DNA from 4 places in the Streptomyces sp. NPDC101151 genome. Region 1 is predicted to be linked to each of the others. Evidence: riboswitches for the same ligand, from Rfam matches in the RefSeq annotation. Region 1 holds a riboswitch; each other region holds the start of a gene.

The links. Region 1 has a riboswitch for cobalamin ahead of ACIRU3_RS14830 (cobalamin biosynthesis protein). Riboswitches for the same ligand answer to the same signal wherever they lie in the genome.
Region 2: it holds a riboswitch for cobalamin, as region 1 does, so the genes downstream of both, ACIRU3_RS08995 ((2Fe-2S) ferredoxin domain-containing protein) here and ACIRU3_RS14830 (cobalamin biosynthesis protein) in region 1, are expected to answer to the same signal.
Region 3: it holds a riboswitch for cobalamin, as region 1 does, so the genes downstream of both, ACIRU3_RS34660 (prenyltransferase/squalene oxidase repeat-containing protein) here and ACIRU3_RS14830 (cobalamin biosynthesis protein) in region 1, are expected to answer to the same signal.
Region 4: it holds a riboswitch for cobalamin, as region 1 does, so the genes downstream of both, ACIRU3_RS34685 (CoA-acylating methylmalonate-semialdehyde dehydrogenase) here and ACIRU3_RS14830 (cobalamin biosynthesis protein) in region 1, are expected to answer to the same signal.

What each region holds. Positions count from the first base shown of each region.
Region 1 is NZ_JBIWPP010000006.1:349,519-356,629, forward strand. Features, by position in the region: gene ACIRU3_RS14825 (cobyric acid synthase) at 1-253, opposite strand, end outside; gene ACIRU3_RS14830 (cobalamin biosynthesis protein) at 250-1,194, opposite strand; cobalamin riboswitch at 1,294-1,435, opposite strand; gene ACIRU3_RS14835 (hypothetical protein) at 1,686-1,913, opposite strand; gene ACIRU3_RS14840 (anion permease) at 1,948-3,201, opposite strand; gene ACIRU3_RS14845 (class II aldolase/adducin family protein) at 3,782-4,459, shown strand; gene ACIRU3_RS14850 (alpha/beta hydrolase) at 4,548-5,675, shown strand; gene ACIRU3_RS14855 (hypothetical protein) at 6,008-7,111, shown strand, end outside.
Region 2 is NZ_JBIWPP010000004.1:120,539-127,649, forward strand. Features, by position in the region: gene ACIRU3_RS08960 (AMP-binding protein) at 1-239, shown strand, start outside; partial or broken gene ACIRU3_RS08965 (FAD-dependent monooxygenase) at 531-728, shown strand; gene ACIRU3_RS08970 (RidA family protein) at 953-1,360, opposite strand; gene ACIRU3_RS08975 (winged helix-turn-helix transcriptional regulator) at 1,502-1,882, shown strand; gene ACIRU3_RS08980 (NAD(P)H-binding protein) at 1,864-2,721, opposite strand; gene ACIRU3_RS08985 (nuclear transport factor 2 family protein) at 2,718-3,152, opposite strand; gene ACIRU3_RS08990 (TetR/AcrR family transcriptional regulator) at 3,245-3,889, shown strand; cobalamin riboswitch at 4,059-4,181, shown strand; gene ACIRU3_RS08995 ((2Fe-2S) ferredoxin domain-containing protein) at 4,242-4,697, shown strand; gene ACIRU3_RS09000 (universal stress protein) at 4,851-5,396, opposite strand; gene ACIRU3_RS09005 (SAV_915 family protein) at 5,717-6,148, shown strand; gene lysA (diaminopimelate decarboxylase) at 6,162-7,111, shown strand, end outside.
Region 3 is NZ_JBIWPP010000027.1:1,405-7,836, forward strand. Features, by position in the region: gene ACIRU3_RS34645 (DUF4430 domain-containing protein) at 1-451, shown strand, start outside; gene ACIRU3_RS34650 (cobalamin-binding protein) at 465-1,394, opposite strand; gene ACIRU3_RS34655 (prenyltransferase/squalene oxidase repeat-containing protein) at 1,445-2,857, opposite strand; cobalamin riboswitch at 2,982-3,056, opposite strand; cobalamin riboswitch at 3,141-3,274, shown strand; gene ACIRU3_RS34660 (prenyltransferase/squalene oxidase repeat-containing protein) at 3,456-6,149, shown strand; gene ACIRU3_RS34665 (hypothetical protein) at 6,146-6,432, shown strand, end outside.
Region 4 is NZ_JBIWPP010000027.1:9,210-16,320, reverse strand. Features, by position in the region: gene mmsB (3-hydroxyisobutyrate dehydrogenase) at 1-9, opposite strand, end outside; gene ACIRU3_RS34695 (enoyl-CoA hydratase/isomerase family protein) at 6-1,079, opposite strand; gene ACIRU3_RS34690 (acyl-CoA dehydrogenase family protein) at 1,076-2,224, opposite strand; gene ACIRU3_RS34685 (CoA-acylating methylmalonate-semialdehyde dehydrogenase) at 2,232-3,755, opposite strand; cobalamin riboswitch at 3,982-4,167, opposite strand; gene ACIRU3_RS34680 (ECF transporter S component) at 4,218-5,042, opposite strand; gene ACIRU3_RS34675 (ABC transporter ATP-binding protein) at 5,039-6,694, opposite strand; gene ACIRU3_RS34670 (energy-coupling factor transporter transmembrane component T) at 6,691-7,111, opposite strand, start outside.

The DNA of each region.
Region 1 (7,111 bases):
GCTCGCCACCCGGCTTGAGCAGCACGGGATTCATCAGCGCGGTCGGCTCGACCCGGCAGGCCTGGGCCTGCATGGCCTGCGCCCGCCCGATCTCCGCGCCCTCCCGCGTGACGAACGAGTTGAGGGACATGTTCTGCGCCTTGAAGGGCGCCACCTTGACGCCCCGGCGCACCAGCCACCGGCAGATCCCGGCCGTCACGACGCTCTTGCCTGCGTCGGAGGTGGTGCCGGCGACGAGGAGACCACCGTTCACTTTCCACGTCCCTTCATGAGGTGGCGCGCGCCGACCGTGACGCCGAGCGCGAGCAGGCCCACGCGGCGGGAGAGCCGTACGGCCCGGTCGATGTCGGTGACCCGGACGGCCCGCCCGGCGTCCCCGTTGAGGACGGGCCGGTGCTCGACGCGCCCGCCGTAGGAGAGCGTCCCGCCCAGCCGCACACCGAGGGCGCCCGCGAACGAGGCCTCGACGGGCCCGGCGTTGGGGCTCGGATGTCTGCGGGCGTCGGCCTTCCAGGCGCGCACGGCGCCGCGCGGGTCGGGTCCGGCCGCGGTGGCGAGCACGGCGGTCAGCCGTGCCCCGGGCCACCCGGCGAGGTCGTCGAGACGGGCGGAGGCCCAGCCGTAGCGCCGGAACCGGGGCGACTTGTGCCCCACCATCGCGTCCAGCGTGTTGACGGCCCGGAACCCGAGCAGCCCCGGCACTCCGCCCACGGCACCCCACACCAGCGCGCCCACGACGGCGTCGGAGGTGTTCTCGGCGACCGACTCGACGACGGCCCGGGCGATCCCGTCCGCGTCGAGGGCCTGCGGATCCCGGCCGCACAGATGCGGCAGCCGCTCACGGGCCGACGCCACGTCACCGGCCGCCAGGGCGCGCCCGATCGTGCGGGCCTCCCGGGCCAGCGAGGTGCCCCCGACCACGGCCCAGGTGGCGGCGGCGGTCAGCGCGACGGCGGCGGCGGGGGAGCGGCGTACGGCGCGTTCGGCGACGACGCCGAGGCCGGCGGCACCCCCGGCGCACACGGCGGTGTGCAGTGCCCCCCAGCCGCGGTGGTCGTGCCACAGCGCGCGTTCCACGGCCGCGGCCGCCCGCCCGAACGCGGCCACCGGATGCCCGCGGTGCGGATCGCCGAGGAGAAGGTCGCCGAGAAGGCCGACGGCGGCACCGTACGCGTAGGAGCGATCGGCACCCATCGGCTCAGCCGGCCGTGGGGGCCGGCATGGTCCGGTTACTGAACCTCAACAGGCAGCCGCGCATGGCGATATGTCCTCACTCAGGGTGTCCACGCCCTGGTTCGACGAGACCGGCGGTGAGAGTTCCTGGCTCCCGGGATTCCTTCCCCGGTGACAGTGGCGGGACCGCGCCGGATTCGCACCGGCTTCCTCTCTTGCCGCCGTACATGGCCCGGGCAGTCCACCACGCACCCGGAAGGGCCGTCAACTTGCCTTTGACCTGGGACGCCGGACTGTGCTGAGGCCCACATCGCGAGTACATCGGCGGCCGCGGAATGACCGGATCGCGCCGAATTCCCCTCGTGGCGGGGGGCATTCGGCGCTTCCCCCTGTGCTCACGGACGGTGAGCATCCGCAAGGGGGCGGTCCGCTGACCGTGGAACATGAGTCCGCCCTGCCCGCACCGCCGACAGGGCGGCCACGGACAGGGCGGGCGGTGAGACTCGAGGTCCTCAGGCCTTGGCCACGATCAGATAGATCCCGTACGCCACCGCGGCCGCGCAGGCCGCGAACGCCACGTACGCACCCGTCACGGCAAGCGCCGCGGAGTTGCCCTGTGCCGCGGCCTTCTCGCGGCGGGAGAGGCCGGTGACGCCGAGGGTGAACAGGGCCACCAGGCCCACGGTCACCACGAGGCTGACGCCGAAGACGGAGCCGAGGGCCGCCCAGTCGATCTTCATGGGGATGCTTCCTTCAGTTTCCGGATGCTCGGGGTCAGACCGCGGCGGCCGGCGGGGTCGCCGGAGCCGGGTCGGTGGCGGCGGGAGCCGGGATCACGGCCGACAGGTCCTCGGTGACGGTGCCCGTGGGCGGCGGGGTCACCGCGGCGATGGCGGTGGTCACCACGCCGGCCGGCTCCACGCTGTCGTCGACGGTGTTGACGTTGGTGTGGTCGACGACCTCACGGCGGGAGATCTTCCAGATCCCCGCGCTGGCGGCGACGAGGAAGACGGCGACGACCGCGGTGCCCCAGTCACCCAGGTCCGTGACGGACTCGGCGAGTGCGCCGACCAGCGCGGCGGCCGGAAGGGTGAGCGCCCAGGCGACGAACATGCGGGTCGCGGTGGACCAGCGGACCACACCGCCCTTGCGGCCCAGACCCGCACCCATCACCGAGCCGGAGACGACGTGCGTGGTGGAGAGGGAGAAGCCCAGGTGGGACGAGGCCAGGATGGCCGTGGCCGCGCTGGTCTGGGCGGCGAAGCCCTGTCGCGGCTCGAGGTCGGTCAGGCCCTTGCCCATGGTGCGGATGATGCGCCAGCCGCCGATGTAGGTGCCGAGCGCGATGGCCAGACCCGCGGAGAGGATCACCCAGGTGGGAGGGTTGGAGCCGGGGGCGACGGCGCCGCCCGCGACGAGAGCGAGGGTGATGATGCCCATCGTCTTCTGCGCGTCGTTGGTGCCGTGGGCGAGGGAGACCAGTCCGGCGGAGGCGATCTGGCCGGCGCGGTAGCCCTTGCGGGTGGCCTCGCCGTCGGCGTTCTTGCCGATGCCGTAGGAGAACCGGGTGGCGAGCATCGCCGCGAGGCCGGCCACGATCGGGGCGGCGACCGCCGGGAGCAGCACCTTGGTGACGAGCGCGTCACCGTGGACGGCGCCGAGGCCCGCCGAGGCGACGGTGGCGCCGATCAGGCCGCCCATCAGGGCGTGCGAGGAACTGGAGGGCAGTCCCACCAGCCAGGTCAGCAGGTTCCAGAGGATCGCGCCGACCAGGGCGGCGAATATGACCTCGGGACGTATGCCGGTCTCGTCGACGAGACCCTTGGAGATCGTGTTGGCGACCTCCACGGAGAGGAAGGCGCCTACAAGGTTGAGGGCGGCCGACATGGCCACCGCGACCTTGGGCTTGAGCGCACCGGTCGAGATGGTGGTGGCCATCGCGTTGGCGGTGTCGTGGAAACCGTTCGTGAAATCAAACGCGAGTGCGGTTACCACCACAATCGCGAGGATCAGCGAGAAGTTTTCCATTTACCCAGGCAATCGTTCGAGGTCATTGGCTGTTGGACCGTAGGCAACCTGGATGAACGGAAGGTGAACTGGGGCGGGCGTAGGGGTGTCATGGATGGGGGTCGGAGATTTCGTCCGGATCCGGCACCCCGGGCGCCCCTTGGCCGGCCACCTCGCGCGAGGGCCCGCAGCCCGCTCGGCCGCCCGTTGAAGAGATTCTGGTCACCCTGCAACCGCCGTCGGTGCCGTGGTGCCGGTGACGGGGCGACACGTCCTGCCCTCCGAGCGGGCCCGCCGCGGATGCCGGTGGCCGGGCGGATGCCGCCTGGGTGCCCGCGAGGGCCGGTGTCACGGTGGCGGCCGCGAGAACGCCCGCGCGGTGACAGGAGCCGGACGGTGGGCGGTCACGAGCCGTGCGTCCCCCGGAGCGGCGGCGGAACGTCTTCCAGTGAGTAGGAAGGATCACTTGGCGCCCGATGATCACGGAAGCGGCCAGATTTACGGCGCTTCGCCGGAATGTTCACCCGTTCGGCGGTACGACTTCCGGCCCGATCCGCACGGGAGGACCGCTCCGTGCCGGGCCGGCTGGCAGGATCGCGGCATGGGTGAACAGCGGCGGGATGCGGGACGGGAAGCGGCGCGTGTCTGGGAGGCACTGGTCGCCACGGCCCGCCGGAGCGTCGCCGACGGGCTGGTCGTCGGCACCTCGGGCAACGTCTCGGCGCGCGTCGGGGACCTTGTGCTGGTCACGCCGTCGGGCCTGCCTTACGACCGGCTCACCCCGGACGACATCACCGGCGTGGACCTCGGCGGGCGGCAGGTGGTCGGCACCCTCGTGCCGACCAGCGAACTGCCCATGCACCTCGCGGTCTACCGCACCACCGACGCACGCGCCGTCGTCCACACCCACGCCGTGCACGCCACGGCCGTCTCCACCCTCGTGACCGAGCTGCCCCCGATCCACTACATGGCCGTCGCCCTCGGCGGCCGCGACGGTCGCGTCCGGGTGGCCCCCTACGCGACCTACGGCACCGACGAGCTGGCCGAGAACATGCTCGACGCCCTCGCCGGCCGCGCCGGCTGCCTCCTCCAGAACCACGGCACGATCACCTACGGCACCACCCTCGACCAGGCCTACGACCGCACCGCCCAGCTGGAGTGGATGTGCCGCCTGTGGCTGACGGCGTCCTCGGTACCCGGCCTGAGGCCCTCCCTGCTGACGGAGGCGCAGATGGCCGAGGCCGGCACACGTCTGCAGGGATACGGCCAACGACGGTGACCGCGTGCCGCGCAGGCCCGCCCGTCGCTCCCTCCCACGTCCCGCCCCTCCACTGGCCGTCGGCCCGGACCGCCACGACACTGGACCCGTGCGCACAGTCAAAGCGACCGCCGCCGCACTCACCGCGGTCCTGGCCGCCGGCGCGGCATCCGTGGCCGCCGGGCGCCTCGCCAGTGACGCCGCGCTGAAGGCGCCCCCGGGACGTCCGCTGCCAACCGAACCCCGGCTCACCGTGCACGGCACGGCAGCGGGGCAGATCACCCTCACCCGCGACCTGGCCTCGCTGCGCCCCGGCAGCTACGGCCTGGCCGGCGACGGCTCCCACGCGGTCGTCGGCCCCGTCCTGGAGGCGGCCGCGCACACCGCCGACACCGTCGTGCGCCGCCTCGTACGCGTCACACACGGCACGCTCGCCCCCGGCGACGGCGTGTGGCTCACCCCGAACGTGTACGTCGGCAACCCCGGCGCCGCCCTCGGCCTGGACCACGCGGACATCGACGTGCCCGGCGAGCTCGGTGCCCTGCCCGCCTGGTTCGTGCCCGGCTACCGGGACACCTGGGTGATCGCGGTGCACGGCCTCGGCACCACCCGCGAGCACGCCATGAACGTCATGGAATTCCTGCACGGCCGGCGGCTGCCGGTCCTCGCGCTCGCCTACCGCGGCGACCTCGGCGCCCCGCGCCCGCCCGACGGCCTCAACCACCTCGGCGAGACCGAGTGGCGCGATGTGGACGCGGCGATCCGCTACGCCGTGCGCTACGGCGCCCGCCGAGTCATCCTCCTCGGCTGGTCCACCGGCGCCACCATGGCCCTGCGCGCCGCCGAGCACTCCGTCGTGCGCGACCGGGTCGCCGGGCTGGTCCTCGACTCGCCGGTGCTCAGCTGGCAGGCCACCCTGCGGGCCCTCGCCCAGGCCCGCCACACCCCCGAACCCCTGCTGCCGCTCGCGGTGCGGGCCGCGCAGGGCAGGGCCGGTCTCGACGCCGACCGGGCGGCCGAGACCGCCGACCCCGAGCTGCTCGCCGTACCCACTCTGATCATCCACGGCCCGGACGACACGGTGGCCCCCTGGGAGTACTCCCGCCGCCTCGCCGCCCGCCGCCCCGACCGCGTGGCCCTGCACACCGTGGCGCACGCCCCGCACGCGGCGATGTGGAACGCCGACCCGGTGGAGTACGAGGAGCGCCTGCGCCGATTCCTGACCCCGCTGATGTGAGGACGCGGCCGCTCCCTCCGGCACAGGGCGGACACCCCGGTTCCAGCCGTTCCGTTTAAGGCCGTACGAGTGGCTTGATCATGACTCCTCGCCCGGCCTCGGACCCGGTGCGTTGGCCAGCCCCGTCGCCCCGCGTGACATTCCGTTTGGGTTTTCGGACCGTCAACCGGAAGACTGCACCCGTGACGTCCCGTATCCCGCGCGACTCCAGGCTTCGACTCGTCCGACCGCGACCCCTGGCCGCCGCCCCCAGAGCTGTGAACCAGCGGCGCCCACGGCGCCCCGCACCCCGGCCGCCGGAGGGGACCCCGGCCCCCGCCGAACTGGCCAGAATGGCGCGCACCGGCCTGGCCGGCGCGGTCCGTGTCGCCCGCTGGGCCGACACCTCCCTGGGCCCCGGCCGTGACGGCGCCACCGCCGACGGCAAGGCCACCCTCTCCGAGGCGACCGCCGAACGCGCCGCCGCCGACCTCGGCCTGAGTGCCGCTCAGATCCGCGCCGACTGGGACACCGCACGCCTCGCCGGACTCGTCGAGGTGCACGGGGACAGCGCGCGCCCCGGCTGGCGCCTGCGCGCCTGGGACCGCGACGACAGTGCCGTGCTGCGCGGCTGGGTCGCCCTCTTCGACGCCTGGTCGCTGGCCTGCCCGGAACCCGAGGACCACGAGCCGGCCGCCGTCGCCGAGGTCGTCTCGGCCCTGCCCCAGGTGCTCTCCTTCCTTCAGCTCTCCGCCGGGCCCGTCCCGGTCGAGCAGCTGCTCGACCTGCTCCAGCAGCGCGTCACCGAACTGCGGACCGAGCGCTGCGAGATCCCTTACGGGCCCGACTCCGCAGGCCCCGCGGGGATCCTGAGACCGGCGGAACCCGCACCCGTCGGCGACACACCGCTCGCGCCCCTTCTCGACTGGGCCCTCCAGGCCCTCGGCTCCGTCGGCGCCCTGACCTACGGCGACGGCCACGCCACGCTCACCCCGCTGGGCAGCTGGGCGGTCTGGGTCAAGCTGGAGCAGATCTGCGTGGCCGCGCAGAGCCCCGCCGGCAACATCGAGCAGTCGGCCGAGGACATGCTCCGCGGCTGCGCCCAGCTCCGCCCCAACGCGGCCCGCGCCGAGTACCGCGCCTGGCTCGCCGCCCGCCCCGTCGGCAGCGCCGTCACCGAACTGCTCGGCGGCGCCCGCGGCGAGGACGCCCTGCTGCGCGGACTCGCCTTCGAGGCGCTGCGCGTCGTCGGCGCCCCCGCCGAGCCCGACGTGCGCGCCGTGGTGGACGAGCCGGCCCTGAGGCCGTACGCCCTGCTGTGGCTCGCCGAGCACGACGGTATCGACCCGGAGGACGCCCACGAGGTCCTCACCCGCGAGGAGGCCACCTGGCTGTGGGTCGACACCGCCGCCGCCGTCGCCGACCACGGGGAGACGGACATGCTGGTACGGCACCTG
Region 2 (7,111 bases), on a different contig from region 1:
TCGTCCGCGACACCGACATGGCCGACGCGGCGCGTTCGATGACCGTCGAATACACCGGGACGGCCGCCCCGGAAGCCGTCCGGAGCCTGCTGACGGGGAGCAACGTGCGGCTCGGCACCGTCGACAGCCAGCACCCCGAGGCGATCTCCGCCCGTATGGTCGACCGGTTGCGCCGCATCACGAGGACGAACAAGACGCCGGCCGCGGTCTGGCAGGACGCACTCGGCAGCGGTTCTTAGACCGTGTACTGCGTGGTGAGGGGGACGGGCCGTGTGCGGCAGCGCCGCAGCTGCAGGCGGTCACCCGCCGCATCGGCCTTCGCCGGTGCGGCATGCCGCCCACTTGGTCCGGCCGTGCCACCGGTGAGGTCACGTCAGCTGCGGATCAAGTCCTGGAACCCGCCAGGGTCGTGACCCCCTCGGGCGGGCTCTCCGGGGCATGGCGGCGGGCTCTCGTCCAGGTCTTGGGCGTCCTCGGCGTCGACCCCGGCAGCCGGCAGCCAGGGAGCCGGTGGTGAGATTCGCCCGGCCGTGGCGGTCGGGGCCGGAGGCTTCGGGAGGCCTGGGCGGCGAGCCACCGCGCCGCCTTGTCCGACGCGGAACGAGTCGTCGGTCACCGTCCAGTCCGTCGGCCAGGGCAGCGTCTCGATCCGTCACGCCTCCTTCGTCGTCGGCTGCGACGGTGCCGGGAGCACCGTCCGCAAAGCCGCGGGCATTGCTTCCCGGGGACGAACGCCACCGCGTACGGCTTCGTCGGTGAAGTCCTCCTCGACAGCCCTCCGCAGGGAGCCGCCTGGCACACGGCGGAGGGCGAACCGGCCGTCGTACCCGTCTTCGGCCGCGGACCCTGCCGTTCGGCGCGGCCACCGTGTCGAGTTCCCCAGCCCGGTGATCGGCACGGCCGGCCGAAGTCCGGCAGGTGCGGGTTTCCGGGCGGGCGACGCGCTGTCGGTTCAGTCGATGACCGCCGTGGCCTCGATCTCGACGAGGTGGTCGGGTACGTCGAGTGCCGCAACGCCCAGCAGTGTGGCCGGCGGTACCGGGGTGACTCCCAGTTTCGCGGCCGCCCGGGACACCCCGTCCATGAGCAGCGGCATCTTGTCGGGGGTCCAGTCGACGACGTAGACGGTCAGTTTCGCCACGTCGTCGAAGGAGGCGCCGACCTCGGCCAGAGCGGTGGCGGTGTTGAGGTAGCACTGCTCGACCTGGGCGGCGAGGTCGCCCTCGCCGACCGTGACCCCGTCGGCATCGCCGGCGACCTGCCCGGCGATGAAGACCAGTTTCGACCCCGTCGCGACCGACACCTGCCGGTAGGCGTCGACCTTCGGCAGTCCGGTGGGGTTCACCAGGGTGATGGCCATGCTGACTTCCTCCTCCGCGCGAGGGCTTGTGGGTCCGCTCGCGGCGGACGGAGCCCTCGTAGTCACTTGTGGTTACTCGGGAACCGTAGGAGAGTGGTCGCTGACATGGAAGAACGCACTTTTCGGTGACTGGGGAACCTGATGGTGACCAAGCAGCTCAAGGGCTTGCCCGAGGACGCGGACCTGAGGCGAGCGGACTCGCTGGGGCGGGAGATTTTCTCCGACGTGGCCAACAAGTGGGCGCTTCTGATCATCGAGTGTCTCGGTGAGAGCACCCTTCGCTTCACCGAGCTGCGGGACGGGGTCGAGGGCGTCAGTCACAAGATGCTCACTCAGAACCTGCGCATGCTGGAGCGCAACGGCCTGGTCGAGCGGACGGTGCACCCCACCGTTCCCCCGCGGGTCGAGTACCACCTCACGGAGCCGGGTCTCGCCCTGCGAGTGACGATCGACGCACTGTGCGGCTGGACCCACCGCTACCTCGGCCACATCGAGGCCTCCCGTCACCGCTTCGACGCCTGACGCGTCAGCTCCCGTTCGGCGACCGCCCGGAAGCTGTGTGGCGGCCGGCCGGTGAGACGCTGGACGGTGTCGGTGGTGCGGTCCTCGGCTCCCTCGGCGATGGCGCGGTCCATGCCCGCCAGCATGGCGGCGAACTCCGGCGGTATGGACGCGGCCAGTCGGTCACGCATCTGTTCGTAGGTCAGATTGCGATGGGTCACGGGGCGGCCGGTGACCTCTGTGACGATCACGGCGATGTCGTCGTGGCTGAGCGCCTCCGGTCCGGTCAGGACCAGATCGGTGTCGGGCGCGCGGTCGCCGGTCAGGGCATGTACGGCGACGGCGGCGATGTCGTCGGCGTCGACGAATCCGACCCGGCCGGTCCCGGCCGCGGTCAGGATGACGCCGTCCTCACGGATGCTGCGGGCGTGGGCGTGCGTGCCGGTGAAGTTCTGCATGAACCAGGAGGGCCGCAACACCGCCCACTGGTCGAACACACCGGGCAGGGCCTCGTGCACCGCTCCCACCGCCGGGCCCCCTTCGGGGACGGCCGAGGAGCTGAGCAGCACCGCGCGGTGCACGCCGGCGGCGCGGGCCGGGCGGAGGAAGGGCAGCATGACCGCGGCCGGGTCCGGGTCGCCCACGGGCGGGACGAGGTAGACGCGGTCGGCTCCGTCGAGCGCGGCGCCGAAGGTCGCGGGGTCGTACCAGTCGAAGCGGACGGGTTGCGCGCCCGGGAGCGGGGTGGCCCGACGGCCGGCGGCCCTGACGCGGTGGCCGGCGGCGATCAGCTGCGCGGTGGTACGGCTGCCGGTCGTTCCGGTGGCGCCGATGACCAGGATGGTGCCGGTGGGGGTCATCGGGCGCCTTCCGTGACGAAGTCCAGGCCGGGCTGCTGGACGGCGAGCGGGTTCCAGTAGTCGCGGTAGGAGGTGAAGCGTCCGTCCTCGACGGTCACGACGGCGATGTAGGTCATGTCGAAGGGGTTCCCTGTCTCGACGAGGCGGCCCACGCCGCGCATCTCGACCACGACGGTCCCGGGCTCGGTGGTCTCGTGGATCCGCACCTCGGGAAAGCCGTGCAGGTCGATGTGGTCGGGATAGTCGCGCATGTAGTCGGCGACGGCCTCCCTGCCTTCCAGCCGCTCCGGCCACCCCGGGGGCGCGAAGGGGAACTCCATGACGCCGTCCTCGGCCCACAGGCCGACCCAGGCGGGAATGTCCTTGTCCAGGAGCAGTTGCAGGCTCCGGCGGTACAGCTCCGCCGGCGAGGTGCTGGTGTCTGCGGGCATGAGTATCTCCGTCCCGTACGATACGGACCAGCGGTCCGCTTATGCTTCGAAAGATACGGACCGCCGGTCCGGATCGCAACTGGAGGAATCGCATGACCGAGCGCAAGCCGCGCAAGGACGCGGCCCGCAACAGGGCAGCCGCCCTCGCGGCCGCCGACGGGCTCTTCGCTCGGTGTCAGAGCCCCGAGGACCTGACCATGGCCGACATCGCAAGCGCGGCCGGCGTCGGCAAGGGAACGCTCTTCCGTGCCTTCGGCGACCGCGCCGGACTGCTCCGCGCGCTGTACGAGGCGCGGCTCGAACCGATCAGACGGGCCGTCGAGGAGGGTCCGCCGCCGCTCGGACCCGCCGGCCCGCCGCATCAGCGCGTACCGGCCCTGCTCGACGCCATCGTGTGCTTCAAGCTCGACAACCGCCGCCTCGCGCTGGCCCTGGAGGGAACCGGCGCGGACAGCCCCTACCGGACCGAACACTACGAGCGCTGGCACGCGCTGCTCCGGGAGGCGCTGGAGCGGATTCCTGGCCTGACCGACAGCGACTTCACCGCCCACGCGCTGCTCGCCGCCACCCGGGCCGACCTCGTCGAGCACCTGGCCGGAGAGAAGGGCGTGCCCCGCGAGGAGATCCGGGATCAGCTGGCCGGATTCACCACCGCACTCCTCGGCACCCGTGCAGAAGACGGCGCGGGCGCCGAGCACCGGGCACGTACCGGAGGGGGCGCGGACGCCGAACGCTGAGCACGGGCCGGCCGAACGCCCGCCGGGTTCGCCCGCACCTCCGGGTCCTCCGGCGCTCAGGCACACGGGGCGGGGGCGCCGTGGCCGCGAGCACGATCGGCGGGCGACCGGGTGACGGGAGGCGCGGCCGCCGATGGGATGATGATCGCTGACAAGGCGACGGCGATCCGAGGAAGCCGGTGTGAATCCGGCGCGGTCCCGCCACTGTGATCGGTGAGCGAGTTCCGACAGGCCACTGCCCGAGAGGGGCGGGGAGGCCGGGACGAGCGACGACCCGAGAGCCAGGAGACTCACGCGGTCGCCTCCTCGACGGACACCGGGGCGGATCTCCCCGGGGGAGGGGTGGTGCGGCATGCCCGAGAGGCCGGCCGAAGAGACGTTCGGCGACGAGGTGGCTCCGGAGAAGGACGAGGTGGCTCCGGAGAGAGCCGACCCGGTGCCGTGCCGTGTCGTCGTGTGCCGGGACTGCTGCTGCGGCAGTCCCAAGGTGATAGGCGTCGATCACGCGGCGCAGACCGCACGTCTGCGTGCGGAGGTGCCCGTGCGCATCTCCGCTTGCCTCGACGTGTGTGAGCAGGCCAACGTCATCGTCGTACAGCCCTCCGCCGCCGGCCGGGCAGCCGGTGGCCGGCCGGTGTGGCTGGGCCTGGTCAACGACCCCGACGCGGCCGAGGACATCACCGCCTGGGTGCGCGCGGGCGGCCCGGGCATCGCGCCGCTGCCGGAGATCCTCGACCTCTACGCCTTCACACCGCCTCGGCTCGCCACGGCCTCCCGGGAGCGGCGCCGAGTCGACGGCCCTCGCTGAGAACGGACCGGACGGCACCGAGCACGTCCTGGTCGCGGACCGGCGACAGCCCGGGGCGGGCGAGCAGGGCCAGGAGGAGGCGGGCGCAGGCCAGGTCCTGACGTCGGACTCCCGCCGCACGGGCGGACGGCGGGAGTCCGACGACAGGACGACCTACGCCGTCCGCCCCAAGTCCCCGGTGTCCAGGCGCAGTCCGAGCGCGTTGCGGCGGTGCACGGCGGCCAGTTCCGTCTCCAGGGGCGACGGTGGCACCGCCAGGACCGGGCAGGTCGCGTGAGCCAGGCAGTAGCGGCCTGCCGAGGGGCAGAGGGCGCGGTGCAGTCGGCTGCGGCGTCCGGCGCCGATGACCAGGACGTCGGTCTCGCGGTCGGCGATCCGCACCAGCGCCGGGCCCGGAACACCCCGGGCGACCAGGGCGCGCATGGGGACAGCCGGGCCGGCGGCGCCGAACACGTCGCCGAGCGCGGTGAGCAGCCTCTCCCGGGCGAGGCGTTCCCACTCCGGGACCATGAAGGAAGCGGCCGGGGAGCGCCGGGCGGCCAGGTCTCCGCCGGGCGGCTCCCAGGCAAGTACCGGCCACAGCTCGGCCCCGCGGCGCCGGGCGTCGTCGGCGGCCCGGCACAGGGCGGTGAGACTCCCCAGTGAACCGCTGACCCCGACCACGACACGAGGGGCCGGGAGCGCGTCGGACTCGTGCATCACGTCACCGTTCTTCACTCGCCGCCGGGGTTTCGGGCCGGCGGTCCTTGTTGAAGCCGCGTCCATCCCACTCCCTTCCCGGGCCCGCGAACAGCCCCGTGCGCCAGTTCTTGGCGACCTTCTGACGGCCCGTGTCCAGGCTCGCGCCAGGGGTGTCAGCATCCCGTCAGCGTCGCCCCGATCACCGTCAGCATCCCGTCAGGAGACGTCCGGGAACCGGAGTGCGCGGGCATACCGTCGTCGCCTGGCCCCGGTCCGCTTCCCGGCCGGGGCCTCCAGTTCGGCCTGTCAACGACCTCGGATCCTCCAGGAGGCATCCCATGGCAGAACCCTTGTGCGACGACCCGGAGCCCTCTGATCGGTTCCCGGCCGGACCCCTGTACGTCCCGGTCCGGTCGGGTGCTGCCGGGTGTGCGACCCGTCTGTTCCGCACACCGCTCGGCGACCGCACGGCCGTCGCCTTCACCTCGGAGCGCGCCCTCACCGCCACCCTCGGCCCCGATCAGACCTGGATCAGGCTCGCCGAACCCGCGCTGCGCGCGCTGACCGAACCCCTCGGCGTCACCACCGTCACGGTCGACCCCCAGTTCACCGCTCCGGCTCCGACGCGCATCGAGGACATCTCCCACGGTCCGCGGACACACGTAGAGCACGGCTCGCGCCCGAGCACCTGGGATCCGCAGGCGGTCGGCGTGCTCCGGCTGACCGGCGCCGCCGCACTCGTCTCCGCGCTGTCGCTGTGGCTCGGCTGAGAGGGAACACACGATGACCACCGTCCACGAACCCGCACTCGCCGCGACCGCCGGCGAGCTGTCCGTCTGGCCCGCCTCCACCGCCGAACCCCACCCGGGCGACCTCGCCGTGGGCGGCGTACCCCTCGCCGAGATCGCCGACCGCTTCGGCACGCCCGTGTACGTCGTCGACGAGGACGAGGTCCGCGAACGCTGCCGCACCTACCGGCACGCCTTCCCCGACGCCGAAGTCCTGTACGCCGCCAAGGCGTTCCTGTGCCGCGCGATGGTGCACTGGATGGAGGAGGAGGGCCTCGGGCTCGACGTCTGCTCCGCCGGTGAACTGGAACTCGCCGTCACCACCGGCTTCCCGCCCGAGCGGATCGTCCTGCACGGCAACGCCAAGTCGCCGCGCGACCTGGAGGCCGCCCTGCGGCTCGGCGTCGGCCGCATCGTCATCGACAGCCCGTCGGAGATCGCCCGGCTGGCCGCCGCCGTCGGCCCCGACGGGCACCAGAAGGTGATGGTCCGCGTGGTGCCGGGCATCAGCGCGGGCGGTCACGAGAAGATCCGCACCGGCACGGACGACCAGAAGTTCGGCCTGTCCATCAGCGACGGATACGCCCAGCACGCCATCGCCCGGATACTCGACCAGCCGCAGCTCGAACTGACCGGCCTGCACTGCCACCTGGGCTCGCAGATCACCAGCGTCAAGCCGTATCTGATCGCTGTACGACGCCTGGTGGGCCTCATGGCCCGGCTGCACCAGCAGCACGGACTCGTCCTTCCCGAACTCGACCTCGGCGGCGGCCACGGCATCGCCTACCGCCCCGGCGAAGAGGCCCTGGACGTGACCGCGCTGGCCCGCAAGGTCCGCACCGAGCTGACCGAGGCATGCGCGTCGGCCGGACTCCCCGTGCCCCGGCTCATCATCGAACCGGGCCGTGCCATCGCCGGACCCGCCGGCGTCGCCCTCTACCGCGT
Region 3 (6,432 bases), on a different contig from region 1:
GACCGCTCTCGCACTCGCCCTTGCTTCCGCGCCTGCGGTGGCCCACGCCCAGAGCACGCCGGACACGAACGCTCCGGTCAAGGTCACCCTGACCGTCCAGGGGCCGGACGGGCTCCTTTTCAAGGGCAAGATCCGAACCCGTGGACACGAGGTCACCACGGCAACGGGCGGCACCCACAGATGCGACGGCACCAACGGGGGCGCCAACCCCTCGGCCGTGCCGACCCCGACGGCCACACTCGACGACGCTGCCCACAAGCGGCACTTCACCTGGGACGGTACCTGGTACGCGTCCTTCGACGACTACTCCGTCGACACCATCAAGAACGTCAGCGGCGGAGGCTCGGCCTACTGGAACATCTCTGTCAACGGCACGTCCACGCCGGTCGGCGGCTGCCAGTTCAAGCTGAGGGCCGGTGACAAGGTGGCGTTCACCTGGACGGCGTTCTGACCGATCCGGATGGCTAGTGGCCGGGGAGGCCGGGGAACGGGCGTGCTTCTGCGACCGTGACCGGCTCCCCGGCCCGTACGCCGTGCAGAACGTGGGCCAGCACTTCGGCGCCGCGCACCACGCGGGGGCCGGGGCGGTTGAAGTAGGCGGGGCCGTCCAGCACCCAGACCTGCCCGGCCTGTACAGCGGGCAGGTCTTTCCAGCCCGGCAGGCGGGTGAGCAACTCCGCCTCTTGCAGGGTCCGTTCGGGCGGGAAGCCGCACGGCAGGACCAGCACGGTGTCCGGCCAGACCGCGTGGACCGCTTCCCAGGTCATCGGCTTCGTGTGTTCGCCGGGTGTGGCGAGGAGCGGTTCACCGCCGGCTGTGGTGATCTGGTCAGGTACCCAGTGGCCGGCGGGCCACAGCGGGTCGAGCCATTCGATGGCCACGACACGGGGCCTGGTGCGGCCGGTGACCGACCGGCGGACGCCGTCGAGGCGGGCCCGCAGCTCGGCCCGGCGTTGTTCGGCGCGCTCCCGCACACCGAGCAGGTCGCCGACAGTGACGAGGCAGTCCAGTACGTCGTCGAGCGTGCGCGGCTCCAGGCTCAGGACCCGGGTGTCGGCGTCGAGCAGGCGTACGGTCCGGCTGACCCTCTCGTAGGAGACGGCGCACACGTCGCACAGGTCCTGAGTGAGCACGACGTCGGGGCGCAGGCCCGCGAGTGCCTCGGTGTCGAGTGTGTAGAGCGACGAACCGGAGTGCGCTGATCCGCCGACGGCGTCGGAGATCTCCCTGCTGGTGAGGGTGTCCTGGTCGAGGTCCGCGCCGGTGACGACCGGTACGGACGTCACCTCCCGCGGTGGCCAGTCGCACTCGTGCGTGCGACCGACCAACTGCGCGGACAGTCCGAGCTCGGCGACGATGTCGGTGGCGGCGGGGAGCAGGGAGACGATGCGCATGCCGTGACTCTAGGACCCGTCCGGGGACGGGTCCCAGGGCGACACTGGCATTAGGCTCCCCAGCGGACCGCGATCGTGTCGCCGACGTTCACCACCTGCCCGCGGGAAGCGGCGGCGAAGGACGAGCCGTCGATGCTGACCTTCCACGTGTTCGAACCGTTGTTGGCCTTGCCGTTCAGGGACGTGATGGTGCCCGTCCCGGAGGACGGGGTCACCGCGGTGACGCAGCCGGACGGCGTGGCGGCGCTGGTGGCGGCATCGAGGACGGTACCGAGCGTGGTCGTCGAGCCGGTCGGGGTGAGGGCGACGGAACACACCTTCAGGTTGCCCGTGCCGTCGTCCACGGTGAGCGCCAGCTTCGTCGCCGTACCCGAGGTGAGGGAGGACTGGGCCACCCACTGAGGCGCACCCGGAGTCGTGGGAACCGGCGGGGTCGCCGTGAAGCCGCCGCCGGCCACGGCCCGCAGTCCGTCGATCGACGAGTACGCCGTCGGCGACGTGTCGGAGGGCAGGTACTTGAAGCCACCGCCCGGGTTGAACTGCTGAGCGATCAGGAAGTCCACCGGCGTCTTCCCCATCGAGGTGAGGAAGTCACCGGTCTGCGGGTTGATGCCGCACGCGTTCAGGCCGGACACGGCCCAGCCGTTGGAGTCGGTGTTGACTCCGAACATCGCGTTGAAGGCACCGCTGTTCGGCACGAGCTTGCTCTTGAGGAACGCCTTGGCCTGCACGATGTCGGTGTCGCTGTTCGGCACGCCGGACACGCACAGGGCGGCCATCGCGGCGCCGGTCATGTCGATGTCGCTCGTGGCGGCGAGCTGGCTGGGGTTACCTTCGGCCTTGCTGAAGTTCCAGCCGCCGTCGTTGTGCTGGTTGGCACGGATGCGGGTGATGACTGTGTTGCGCAACGCCTGCGGAATGCGGGCCTGCCCGGACTGGGTCTTCGCGCTGTTCAGGGCGAGCGCGGCGAAGACGGTGCCGTTGAAGTTGGCCGACGGGCCGATGTAGCCGGGCTCGGAGGTCTGCCAGTAGCCGTAGATGTCGGCGATCAGGTTGCGGGAGGCGGAGACTCGGGACGGGTCGATACCGGCCGCGTAGGCGTTCAGCGTGGCGCGCTCGTAGTCGGTGACGACGGGCGAGGCGGACGGCCAGCCGGCGGTGGAGAGCAGGTTGCGGTAGACGGTTCTCGCGTTCTTGCTCGTGTCGCCGCCGGGTGTCACGTCCACGGCGGCTGTCCCGGCCGAGGCGAGAGCGCTGAACGCCCACTCGTTGGACAGTCCGGAGCCCGCGTACGAACCGTCTGCCGCCTGGAGCGACCTGAGGTAGGTGACGCCGTTCGTCTTCGACGTGGCGATCTGGGCCGGTGTGGAGGTCGCCGCCGCGGGCAGCGTGGTGAGCGCGAAGACCCCGATTGCGGCGGTCGCGGTGAGGACGGCACGACGGTAGGACAGCGAACGGGACATGGCCTGCTCCTTGGATGAAGGACGCCGGCCGAACCCGATGCTGGGCCTCTGACGTCCCGTGGAGCAGCGGGTCTGGCCGCCGTCCGGAACGCGTGGATCGGCTTCCAAAGGTGCTTCGCCGCTTGGGCATTCGGGCTCGGGCCGGCCCCTGCCGTCCCATACCGCTGCGCGTCAGCCCCGGACTCCCACCGGGTTCCCCCACTCGGCAGTCCGGGACGGTACCTGACGCGTACCCGAGCCGCCAGCAGTCGCCCCGACCGGCCTGTGGCCCACCCTTGACGGTCTCTATGAACCGTGTTCAAATCCCGCTGATACGCAATAAGTTCCAGGGGAAGCCGGTCGAAGCCCGGCGCTGACCCGCAACCGTAGGCCCGGCACCGTCGGGCGAGCCGGACTGCCTGGAGCGTGTTCATCAGCAACAGACGCCGTCGTGGACTACGGCGTGGTGCGACCAGCTTCCGGCTGCGGGGAACTCTCCGTCCGACGGGGGCCCTCTGCCACGTCTGCGCCCGCGTCGGGCAGGCGCGAGGGGGCCGTGGTGCGAACGGGGAAGCGAAGAAACGGGAGAACAGCAGGCGCACGAGGCGTGACTTCGCTCATGTCCGCCCTGTTCATCCTGCTGGCGGCCTGCGTGACGTTCCTCACGACGACGCCCGCCTCGGCCGACGGTGTCGGTGACTGCACCGCGACCAAGGGCGCCGTCGTCGCCGTCGACTTCGGGCCGTTCGGCGGCAAGATCGAACGCGGCTGCGACCCCACGCCCACCACCGGCTACGAGCTGCTGCACGACGCCGGATTCAGCACCACCGGTACCCAGCACGACGGCCCCGCCTTCATCTGCCGCATCGGCTACCGCTCCTTCAACTCCGGTACGCAGTACCCGACTCCGGACAAGGAGTCCTGCGTGCTGACCCCGCAGGCCACGGCGTACTGGTCCTACTGGATCGCCTCGCCCGGCCAGGACGAGTGGACCTACAGCCAGTACGGCGCCATGGACCGCAAGCTCAAGGACGGCGACGTCGACGCCTGGGTCTACGGCGGCACGGACGTCGGCGGCACCACGGGCAAGCCCACCTTCGGTCCCGACGACGTACGCGCCGGCGGCACCCACACTCCGGACCCGGGGGACACGCCCACCGGCGCCCCGGGCAAGGTCGACGTGAAGGCTGCCGCTGCCTGGCTCAAGGGCCGCATGACCGATGGTGACCGCATCGTCGACGATGGCGCCACCACCCCGAACTACTCGCTGACCGTCGATACCGCCTACGCGCTCGCCGCGGTGGACGGGAAGAGCGCCGCGCTCGACAAGGTCACCGGCTTTCTCGCCGCCCACGTCGCTGAATTCGCCTTCCCGAACGGCGCCGACCAGGTTCCCGACGCCACTGCCGTCGCTCGGCTGGCTCTTCTCGCCAAGGTCACCGAACGCGATCCGCGGGCCCTCGGCGGGCATGACCTCGTCGACGTCCTCAAGAAGAACGTGTGTGCGGCGGGCCCCGAGTCCGGCGACGCGGCCCCGGGTTGCACCGCCAAGGGTGACTTCCGGTCCTCGTCCTACACCGAGGGCCAGGCTCTGTCGGTCCTGGCCCTGCTGCGTGCCGGAGTGACGCCCCCGACGGCCACGGTGGACCGCCTCACGCAGCTGCAGTGCAAGGACGGCGGCGTCACCAGCATCCTCATCCGCCCGGGCGAGTACTGCGACGGTGACCCTGCCACGACCGGACTTGTCGCCCTGGTGCTGCACAAGGCCGGCGGCCACACGGACGCGGTGGCCGCCGCCCGTACCTATCTGGCCAAGGCTCAGCGAAAGGACGGCGCCTTCCCCGGCTACACCGGCTCCACCACCGGCAGCGTCACCGCGACCGCGTATGCCGCCCAGGCCCAGCGCACCCTCGGAGATACCAAGCGTGCGGAGTCGGCTGTCGGATGGCTGTCACGGCAGCAGCTCAAGGGCGGTGGCTTCGGCTTCGAGGAGAGCGCCACGGACCCTGCCGTCTACCCGACACCGGCGGCCGTCCTCGCCGGCGTCGGCACCGACCTGGTCACCCTCACCACCAAGAAGCCGGAACCCCCGACCGGGCCGACCGGCACCCCGACAGCCCCCGCTCCGGGAGCGGGTCCTGATCTGAAGAAGGGCGTCGCCTACCTCACCAAGGCGGCCAACCTGAAGCAGGGCCAGTACTACACAGCCGCTGCGGGCTCGGCTCGCGCCGACTTCGGCCTCACCATCGACGGTGCCTACGCACTCGCCGCCACCGGCTTGAACACCGCCAAGCTGCGCGGGATCGTCGACTTCCTCGACCACCGCGGCAAGGACGGCGAGGGTCGTACCGTCAACGACTGGACCGGCATCGGTACGCCTTACGCGGCGGGTGGCTCTCTCGGCAAGACCGCGCTTCTCGCGGAGGCTGTCGGCCGCGACCCGCACCGCTTCGGCGGGCACGACCTCATCGCCGCGCTGGCGAAGGCTGTGTGCACCAAGCCGAGCACCGCTCCCGACCGCTCCTGCGCGGCCAAGGGCGCCTACACCTATGCGCCCTCGGTCTTCGCCCACTCCCTGGCGGTGATGGCCCAGCTGCGGGCCGGCGAGAAGGTGGCGGCCGCGCAGCCGATCGCTTACCTGGAGAGCCTTCAGCAGCCCAGCGGGGCGTGGCCGAGCCTGATCCCGTCCACCCGCGACTCCGACGTGGACTCCACCGCCATCGCCGCCATGACCCTCGATCTGGCGGGCGGTGCCAAGGCGGACAAGGCCGTGGACAAGGCGCTGGCCTGGATCGCGTCCAAGCAACTGGCCGACGGCGGCTTCCCCGGCGCCGCGGGCGACTCGGTGAACTCCGCCGCCCTCGCTGTGCAGGGGCTGTCCCTGGACGCCGGAAAGTACTCGGCGAAGATTGCCAAGGCGCGCAAGTTCCTCGCCTCCCAGCAGAACACCGACGGCGGCTTCAACGTCGCCAAGGGTGGTCAGCGCGGCTCCGACCTGCGCGCCTCCACCCAGGCCGTCGGCGGGGCCACCGGCATCTCCTTCGGCAAGCTGAAGCGCAGCCTGACCGGCACGTCGCCGCAGCCCACACCGAGCCCCAGCGGCAGCGCTCCGGACATCGTCACCACTGGTGGTGACTCGGGTGGCGGCGGCGTCGGGACCTCCGGGACCGGCGGTGACGGTGGCGGCGGTGTTCTCGCCTCCACCGGTGCACAGGTCGGTGCCCTCACCGCGATCGCAGTCCTGATGGTGCTCGCCGGCTGGCGCACTGTGATCGTCGCCCGTCGTCGTACGGACACCGGGAGCGGACGATGACGGCCGCGCGCGTCCTGCGGGTGCTGGCCGCGCTTGGCCTGACGACCGCGGCGGTCGCCGCGACCGGTACCCCTGCCGCCGCGGACCCGCAGCCCATGGGCCGCTGCACCACCACCTCCGGCGCGGTTCTCGCGGTCGACTTCAGCCACTGGGGCGGCCCGATCATGCGCTCCTGCGGTACGACCCCGACCACCGGCTACGAGTTGCTCAACCAGGGCGGCTGGAGCACCACAGGGACCGGACACGACGGTCCGGCGTTCATCTGCCGCATCGGCTACAGCGG
Region 4 (7,111 bases), on a different contig from region 1:
TCGGTTCACCAGGCCACCTCCGGGGTGTCGGTCGCGGCGAGTCCGAGCTCGCGGTCGCCGAGGGGAGTGAAGAAGCGTTCGACGTCGGTGTCGGTCACCTCGACGAGGGTGGCCGGCGACCAGTGCGGGTTGCGGTCCTTGTCGATGACCTGGGCGCGGATCCCCTCCACCAGGTCGGGGGTACTCAGGGTCGCGCAGGACACCCGATACTCCTGGTCGAGGACTTGCTCGATGGGGCCCAGGTGCCGGGCACGGAGCAGGGCGGCCAGCGTGACCTTCAGAGCCGTCGGCGACTTGGTGAGCAGGATCTGCGCCGCCTCCTTGGCGGCGGGGTCGCCGTGGTCGAGCAGCCGGTTCAGGATGTCCTCGACCGTCGGGGCGGCGTAGCACGCGTCGATCCACTCCCGCCGGGCAGCCAGCTCACCCTGCGGCGGCCGCTGTACGTGACGGGCGAGGGCGTCTCGTACGGGCATCTCGGCCAGGTCGTCGCTGAAGGCGTCGAGGGCTTCGGAGGGCATGTAGTGGTCTGCGAGACCGCAGAGCAGGGCGTCACTCGCGCCGATCTGCGCGCCCGTCAGTGCGAGGTGGGTGCCCAGTTCGCCGGGGGTGAGTGCCAGCAGGTAGGTACCGCCGACGTCGGGGACGAAGCCGATGCCGGTCTCCGGCATGGCGATCCGCGATCGCTCGGTGACGATCCGGACGCTGCCATGTGCGGAGACGCCGACGCCGCCGCCCATGACGATGCCGTCCATGACGGCGACGTACGGCTTGGGGTAACGGGCGATGCGGGCGTTGAGGTGGTACTCGTCGCGCCAGAAGGCGGCCGAGGCGGTGCCGTCGCCGTCGCGGGCGTCGTCGTGGATGGTCCGGATGTCACCGCCCGCGCACAGGCCGCGCTCGCCCGACCCGGTGATGACCACGGTTTCCACGGACGGGTCGTGTTTCCAGCCCCTGAGCGCCTCATCGATGCGGCGCACCATCTCGTGGTTGAGGGCGTTGAGGGCCCTGGGCCTGTTGAGCGTGATGTGGGCGGCTCGTCCGGCGGTGTGGAAGAGGACGGGTTCTTCGGTGCCGGTCATCCGAACGCCTCCGTCAGGCCGCGGGCCACGATGACACGCATGATCTCGTTGGTTCCTTCCAGGATCTGGTGTACCCGCAGGTCGCGGACGATCTTCTCGATGCCGTACTCGCTGAGGTATCCGTAGCCCCCGTGCAGCTGCAGTGCACGGTCGGCGACGGAGTACCCGGTGTCGGTGGCGAACCGCTTCGCCATCGCGCACAGGTACGGGGCCTGCGGATCTCCCGCGTCGAGTGCGCGGGCGGCCTGCTGGACCAGGGCGCGGGCGGCAGCCAGCTCGGTCGCCATGTCGGCGAGCCGGAAGCGCAGCGCCTGGGCGTCGAGGAGGCGGCGGCCGAACGCCTCCCGGTCGGCGAGGTGGGCGAGGCTGCGGTCGAGGGCGCTGCGGGCGCCGCCGAGGGAGCAGGCGGCGATGCCGAGGCGGCCGCCGTTCAGGCCGTTCATCGCGATGCGGAAGCCGTCGCCCTCGCGGCCGAGCAGCCGGTCGGCCGGCAGCCGGACCGCGTCCAGGACGACCTGGCGGGTGGGCTGGGCGTTCCAGCCCATCTTGCGTTCGTTCGGGCCGAAGCTTATGCCCGAATCGTCCTTGTCGACCACGAAGGCCGAGACTCCGCCGGCGCCGTCACCGCCGGTGCGCGCCATCACGACGTACAACTGGGCGGCACCCGCACCTGAGATGAACTGTTTGACGCCGGTCAGCACGTAGTCGTCGCCGTCGCGGACGGCCCGGGTACTCAGAGCCGCTGCGTCGGAGCCGGCGCCCGGTTCGGTCAGACAGTAGCTGGCAAGGTCGTCCATGGCGCACAGACGGGGCAGCCAGCGGTCGCGCTGGGTGTCGTCGCCGTAGCGGTCGATCATCCAGGCGACCATGTTGTGAATGGAGAGGTAGCCGGCGATGGACGGGCAGCCGGAGGCGAGGGTCTCGAAGACGAGGACGCCGTCGGTACGGCTGAGGCCGGAGCCGCCGGACTCCTCGCGGACGTAGACGCCGCCGAGTCCGAGCCCCGCGGCCTTGCGCAGGACGTCGACGGGGAAGTACTTGTCCCGGTCCCAGTCCAGGGCGTGGGGTGCGAGGTGGTCCTGGGCGAAGTCGAGCGTGGTCTCGACGAGGGCCTGCTGGTCCTCGGTGAGCAGGGTGGTGGTCATACGGCACTCAGCCCATCGTGGGGATCGTGAAGCTCGCGCCCTCGCGCAGACCGGCAGGCCAGCGGGAGGTGACAGTCTTGGTGCGGGTGTAGAAGCGGATCGCGTCCGGGCCGTGCTGGTTCAGGTCGCCGAAGCCGGAGCGCTTCCAGCCGCCGAAGGTGTGATAAGCGACCGGCACGGGGATGGGCACGTTGACGCCGACCATGCCGGTGGTCACGCGCCGGGTGAAGTCGCGGGCCGTGTCGCCGTCCCGGGTGAAGATCGCAACGCCATTGCCGTAGACGTGCTCGCTGGGCAGGCGCAGGGCCTCCTCGTAGTCGGCGGCACGCACCACCGACAGCACGGGGCCGAAGATCTCCTCCTGGTAGATGCGCATCGCCGGGGTGACCCGGTCGAACAGCGAGGCCCCGGCGAAGAAGCCACTCTCATGACCGGGCAGGACGAAGTCCCTCCCGTCCACAACGAGTTCCGCACCCTCCTCGACACCCAGATCGACATAGGAGCGGACCCGGTCGACGGCGTCCTGGCCGACCAGCGGGCCGAACTCGGCCTCGGGGTCGTCGCTGCGGCCGATGCGCAGGGTGCCGATGCGCTCCGTCAGCCGGGCGACCAGCGCGTCGGCGGTGTCCTCGCCGACCGGAACGGCCACCGAGATCGCCATGCAGCGCTCGCCGGCGGAACCGTAGCCCGCGCCGATCAGTGCGTCGACGGCCTGGTCCAGGTCGGCGTCCGGCATCACGATCATGTGGTTCTTGGCGCCGCCGAAGCACTGGGCACGCTTGCCGTGCGCGGCCGCGGTGGCATAGATGTGTGCGGCGACCGGCGTGGAACCGACGAAGCCGAGGGCGGCTACGCGAGGGTCTTCGAGCAGGGTGTCGACCGCTTCCCTGGCGCCGTTGACGACGTTGAGGACGCCGGCCGGGAGGCCCGCTTCCAGGAAGAGTTCGGCGAGTCGCAGCGGGACGGAGGGGTCGCGCTCGGAGGGCTTGAGGATGAAGGAGTTGCCGCAGGCCAGGGCGGGGGCGGCCTTCCAGAGGGGGATCATCGCGGGGAAGTTGAACGGTGTGATCCCGGCGACGACGCCGAGGGGTACGCGCAGGGAGTGGACGTCAATCCCGGTGCCCGCGTTGTCGGTGAACTCGCCCTTGAGGAGGTGCGGGATACCGGCGGCGAACTCCACTACTTCCAGGCCGCGTTGGATGTCACCGTGGGCGTCGGCGATGGTCTTGCCGTGCTCGGAGGACAGCAGGCGGGCCAGCGCGTCCTTCTCCTGCTCGATGAGGTGGAGGAAGCGCAGCAGGACCCGGGCGCGGCGCTGCGGGTTCCACTGCCCCCACTCGTGCTGGGCCTCGACGGCGACATCGATCGCCGCTTCGGTCTCGGCCCGGTTCGCGAGCGGCACATGGGCCTGGATCCCACCGGTGTTGGGGTCGTACACCTCGCCGTAGGACCCCGATGTTCCCGGGGTGTGTTTGCCGCCGACGAAGTGGGTCAACTCACGTACGTCGGTGGGTTCGTTCGGACGGATCATGGATTCCTGCTCTCGTCAGGTGAGGGTGATCCGGGATGGCACGCCGAACCGGCACGCGTGGACGCGGTGGCGTACACGGGCGTGCGGGGGCAGCGTGAGAACGCGTATGGCGTGGGATCCGTCAGGCGGTGACGACGGGAATGCGGCGTGAGTGACGACGACGGAAGAGTCCGCCGGGATCGTGAATGCGCACGGGTGCCATGCGTGTCAGCTCCATCCTCGTGGACAACACGGAACATCCCACGGCCGGTATCCTGACTCCCGGATCAGCGCGCGCCGTCCGCCTTCCCGACATCCAGCTCGTCAGTGGCGTCCTGCTCGACGGCGTACTCCCCGGTCACAGTGGCGGGACCGTGCCGGAATCACACCGGCTTCCCTGCACCGCGGGCCTACCCCTCGAATATATAGTTGGACGTCCTAGTAAATCCACCCCCGCAGGATGCGTTCTGATGGAGTTCCAGGTCAGCGTGGGTCGGATTCGGCCGTCCGAGGGGCCGCGAAGCGCACGGTCGCCCGGAAGCGGGCCTTGCGCGCGGCGCGTCGGAAGGTGGTCAGCACGGCGGGGCCGGCCAGCAGCACGCACACGAAGTTCGTGACCGCCCGCCCGGTGTCCCAGCCCAGTGAGGTGGCCAGGTCGAAGGCGACGTAGCGGTGCCACTGCTCGGTGAAGGGCAGGCCCGGGAGGTAGGCGATCGAGCTGTTCGGGTCCAGGGAGAACGGCCAGAAGGAGAGGTTGAGGAGGAAGCCGAAGAGGTAGCCGGAGAGCGACCCATAGACGGCGAGCAGTACGACCTCGCGCCGGCCGGTGGCGTGGGGCAGGAAACCCGCGAGCATGCCGACGAACGCGCAGCCGAACATCTGGTAGGGCATCCACGGCCCGACCCCGCCGGTGATGAGCGCGGAGGCGAACAGTGACGTGCAGCCGAGCACGAAGCCGAAGCCGGGGCCGTAGACCCGTCCGGCCAGGACCAGGACGAAGAAGACCGTCTCGATGCCGGCGGTTCCGGCGCCCAGGGGGCGCAGCGCGGCGTTGACGGCGGAAAGGACGCCAAGCATGGCGAGCGCCTTGGAGTCGATGCCGCCCTCGGCGATCTCCGACAGCACCACGCACAGGACGAGGACCAGCAGGACGCCGAAGATGAGCGGTGGTGCGTAGTTGGATCCGAACTTGCCCGGCGCGACCACGAACGGCCAGAAGAAGGCGACGAGCCCGAGGAAGGCGGCCATCGTCATGACGACGCCGACGCGTGGGGTCAACCGGATTGCGGTGCCGCTAGGCGTGCTCATGGGCGTGTCCCCCTTTGCCCTTGCCCGTCGGCGGCCAGAGCCCGCGTGACTTGATCGACCGTCAAGAAAGGTAGCGGAGAGAGGATCTTCGCCGTTTGAGGGGCGAAGGTCGGTGAGGAGACGATGACTTCCGTGGTCGGGCCGTCGGCGACGGCATCACCCTCGGCCATGACGACTACGCGGTCGGCGGCGAGCGCGGCGAATTCGACATCGTGGGTGGAGATGACAACTGCCCGGCCCTCCGCCGCGAGGGCGTCCACGATGCCGATCAGTGCTGTCTTGGCCTGGTAGTCCAGACCGCGGGTCGGTTCGTCCAGGAGGACGACCTGGGGCGCGGCGGAGAGTTGGATGGCGAGGACGAGCGCGAGCTTCTGGCCTTCCGACAGGTCGCGCGGATGGGTGGCGTCGTCGATGCCGGGCGCGAGCCGGTCCAGGAGGGCGCGCGCTTTCACGTCCGTGCCCGACTCGGCGTCCGCCTGGTCGAGTTCCTGCTTGACGCTCTCCAGGTAGAGCAGGTCGCTCGGAGTCTGCGGGACGAGTCCGACGAGCCGGCGGGCCTCGGCGGCCGACGCGGCCCGCGGGTCCTTCCCGTCGCTGTTCTCACCTGCCACTCGTACGCTTCCCGCCCGGCGCGGCCCGGAGCCCTGCAGGGCCCACAGGAGCGACGACTTGCCGGAGCCGTTGCGGCCCATCAGCGCGGTGACCTCGCCCGCGTGCAGGTCGAGGTCCACTTCACGGACGGCGGCAACGCCCCGGTAGGTGACGGTGATGCCGCGCGCGGCCAGCAGCCGTGTCCGTTCGCCGTCCGGGACCGACGGCCGGACAGGGGCGGGTGCGCTGTCGGCGAGCCGGGACCGGAGGGGTGCGGCGGCCCGGCGGGCGTCGCGGATGGACAGGGGCAGCGGCGACCAGTCGGCGGCTCGACCCAGCTCCACTATGGGGGGTGCGATCGCGGACGTGCGGAGGATCTCGGCGGGCGCCCCGACGCGGGCGTGGCCGTCGCCGGGGAGGTGGATGATGCGGTCCGCGTACTGGACGACGCGTTCGAGGCGGTGCTCGGCCATCAGGACGGTGACGCCGAGGTCGTGGACGAGCCGGGTGACGGCGGCCAAGACCTCCTCAGCGGCCGTCGGGTCGAGCGCGGAGGTGGGTTCGTCCAGGACCAGGACGCGAGGGTGGGCGGTCAGCACCGAGCCGATGGCGACGCGCTGCTGCTGACCGCCGGAGAGTTCGTGCAGGGCGCGGTGGCGCAGGTCGGCGAGACCGAGTAGATCGAGGGTTTCCTCGACACGCTTGCGCATGGTGCCGGGTGGTATCGCCAACTGTTCCATGGCATAGGCCAGTTCCTCCTCGACGGTGTCGGTGACGAAGCCGTCGATCGGGTCCTGGCCGACCACTCCGACGACGTCGGCGAGTTCGCGGGGCGGGTGGTCGGCGGTGTCGCGGCCGTCGACGGTGACGCGGCCGTACAGGGTGCCGCCGGTGAAGTGCGGGACCAGCCCGTTGACGGCGCCGAGGAGCGTGGACTTGCCGACGCCCGTGTGTCCGACCACGAGGCAGAGTTCGCCCTCCTCCACCGTGAGGTCGACATCGCGCAGGGCGGGCTCGGTCGCGTCCTCGTACTGGACGGTGACCTGGTCGAAGGTGATCACGGGGCTTCGGCTCTCTGGGCGGAACTGGGCGGAGGCGCGAGGAAACCGGCCGTGCCGGCCAGGAGGATCGCGGCAGTCGGCACAAGCGGCAGACCGGGCCAGGTCAGCGGGTAGAAGGTCGGGTTCAGCTGGGCCGGGTCGTAGCCGAGGTTGCTGAAGAGCAGCACGGCGGAGACCACCCCGCTGCCCGCGACGGCCCACTCGGGCAGGCGCCACGGATCCGGGCGGTAGGTGGTACGGGTGACGCGTCGGCCGCCGAGTCGCAGGCCCGCGACGCAGAGGACGGCTCCGGCGGACATCGCCGGCAGCCCGAGGAATGCGGGGGCAGTGGCGTCGAGGAGCCCGTACGCCCCTGCGCACAGGCCACACATGCCGAGCAGCATCAGCGCCCCCGTGATGCGGCGGGAGCGGCGAGTG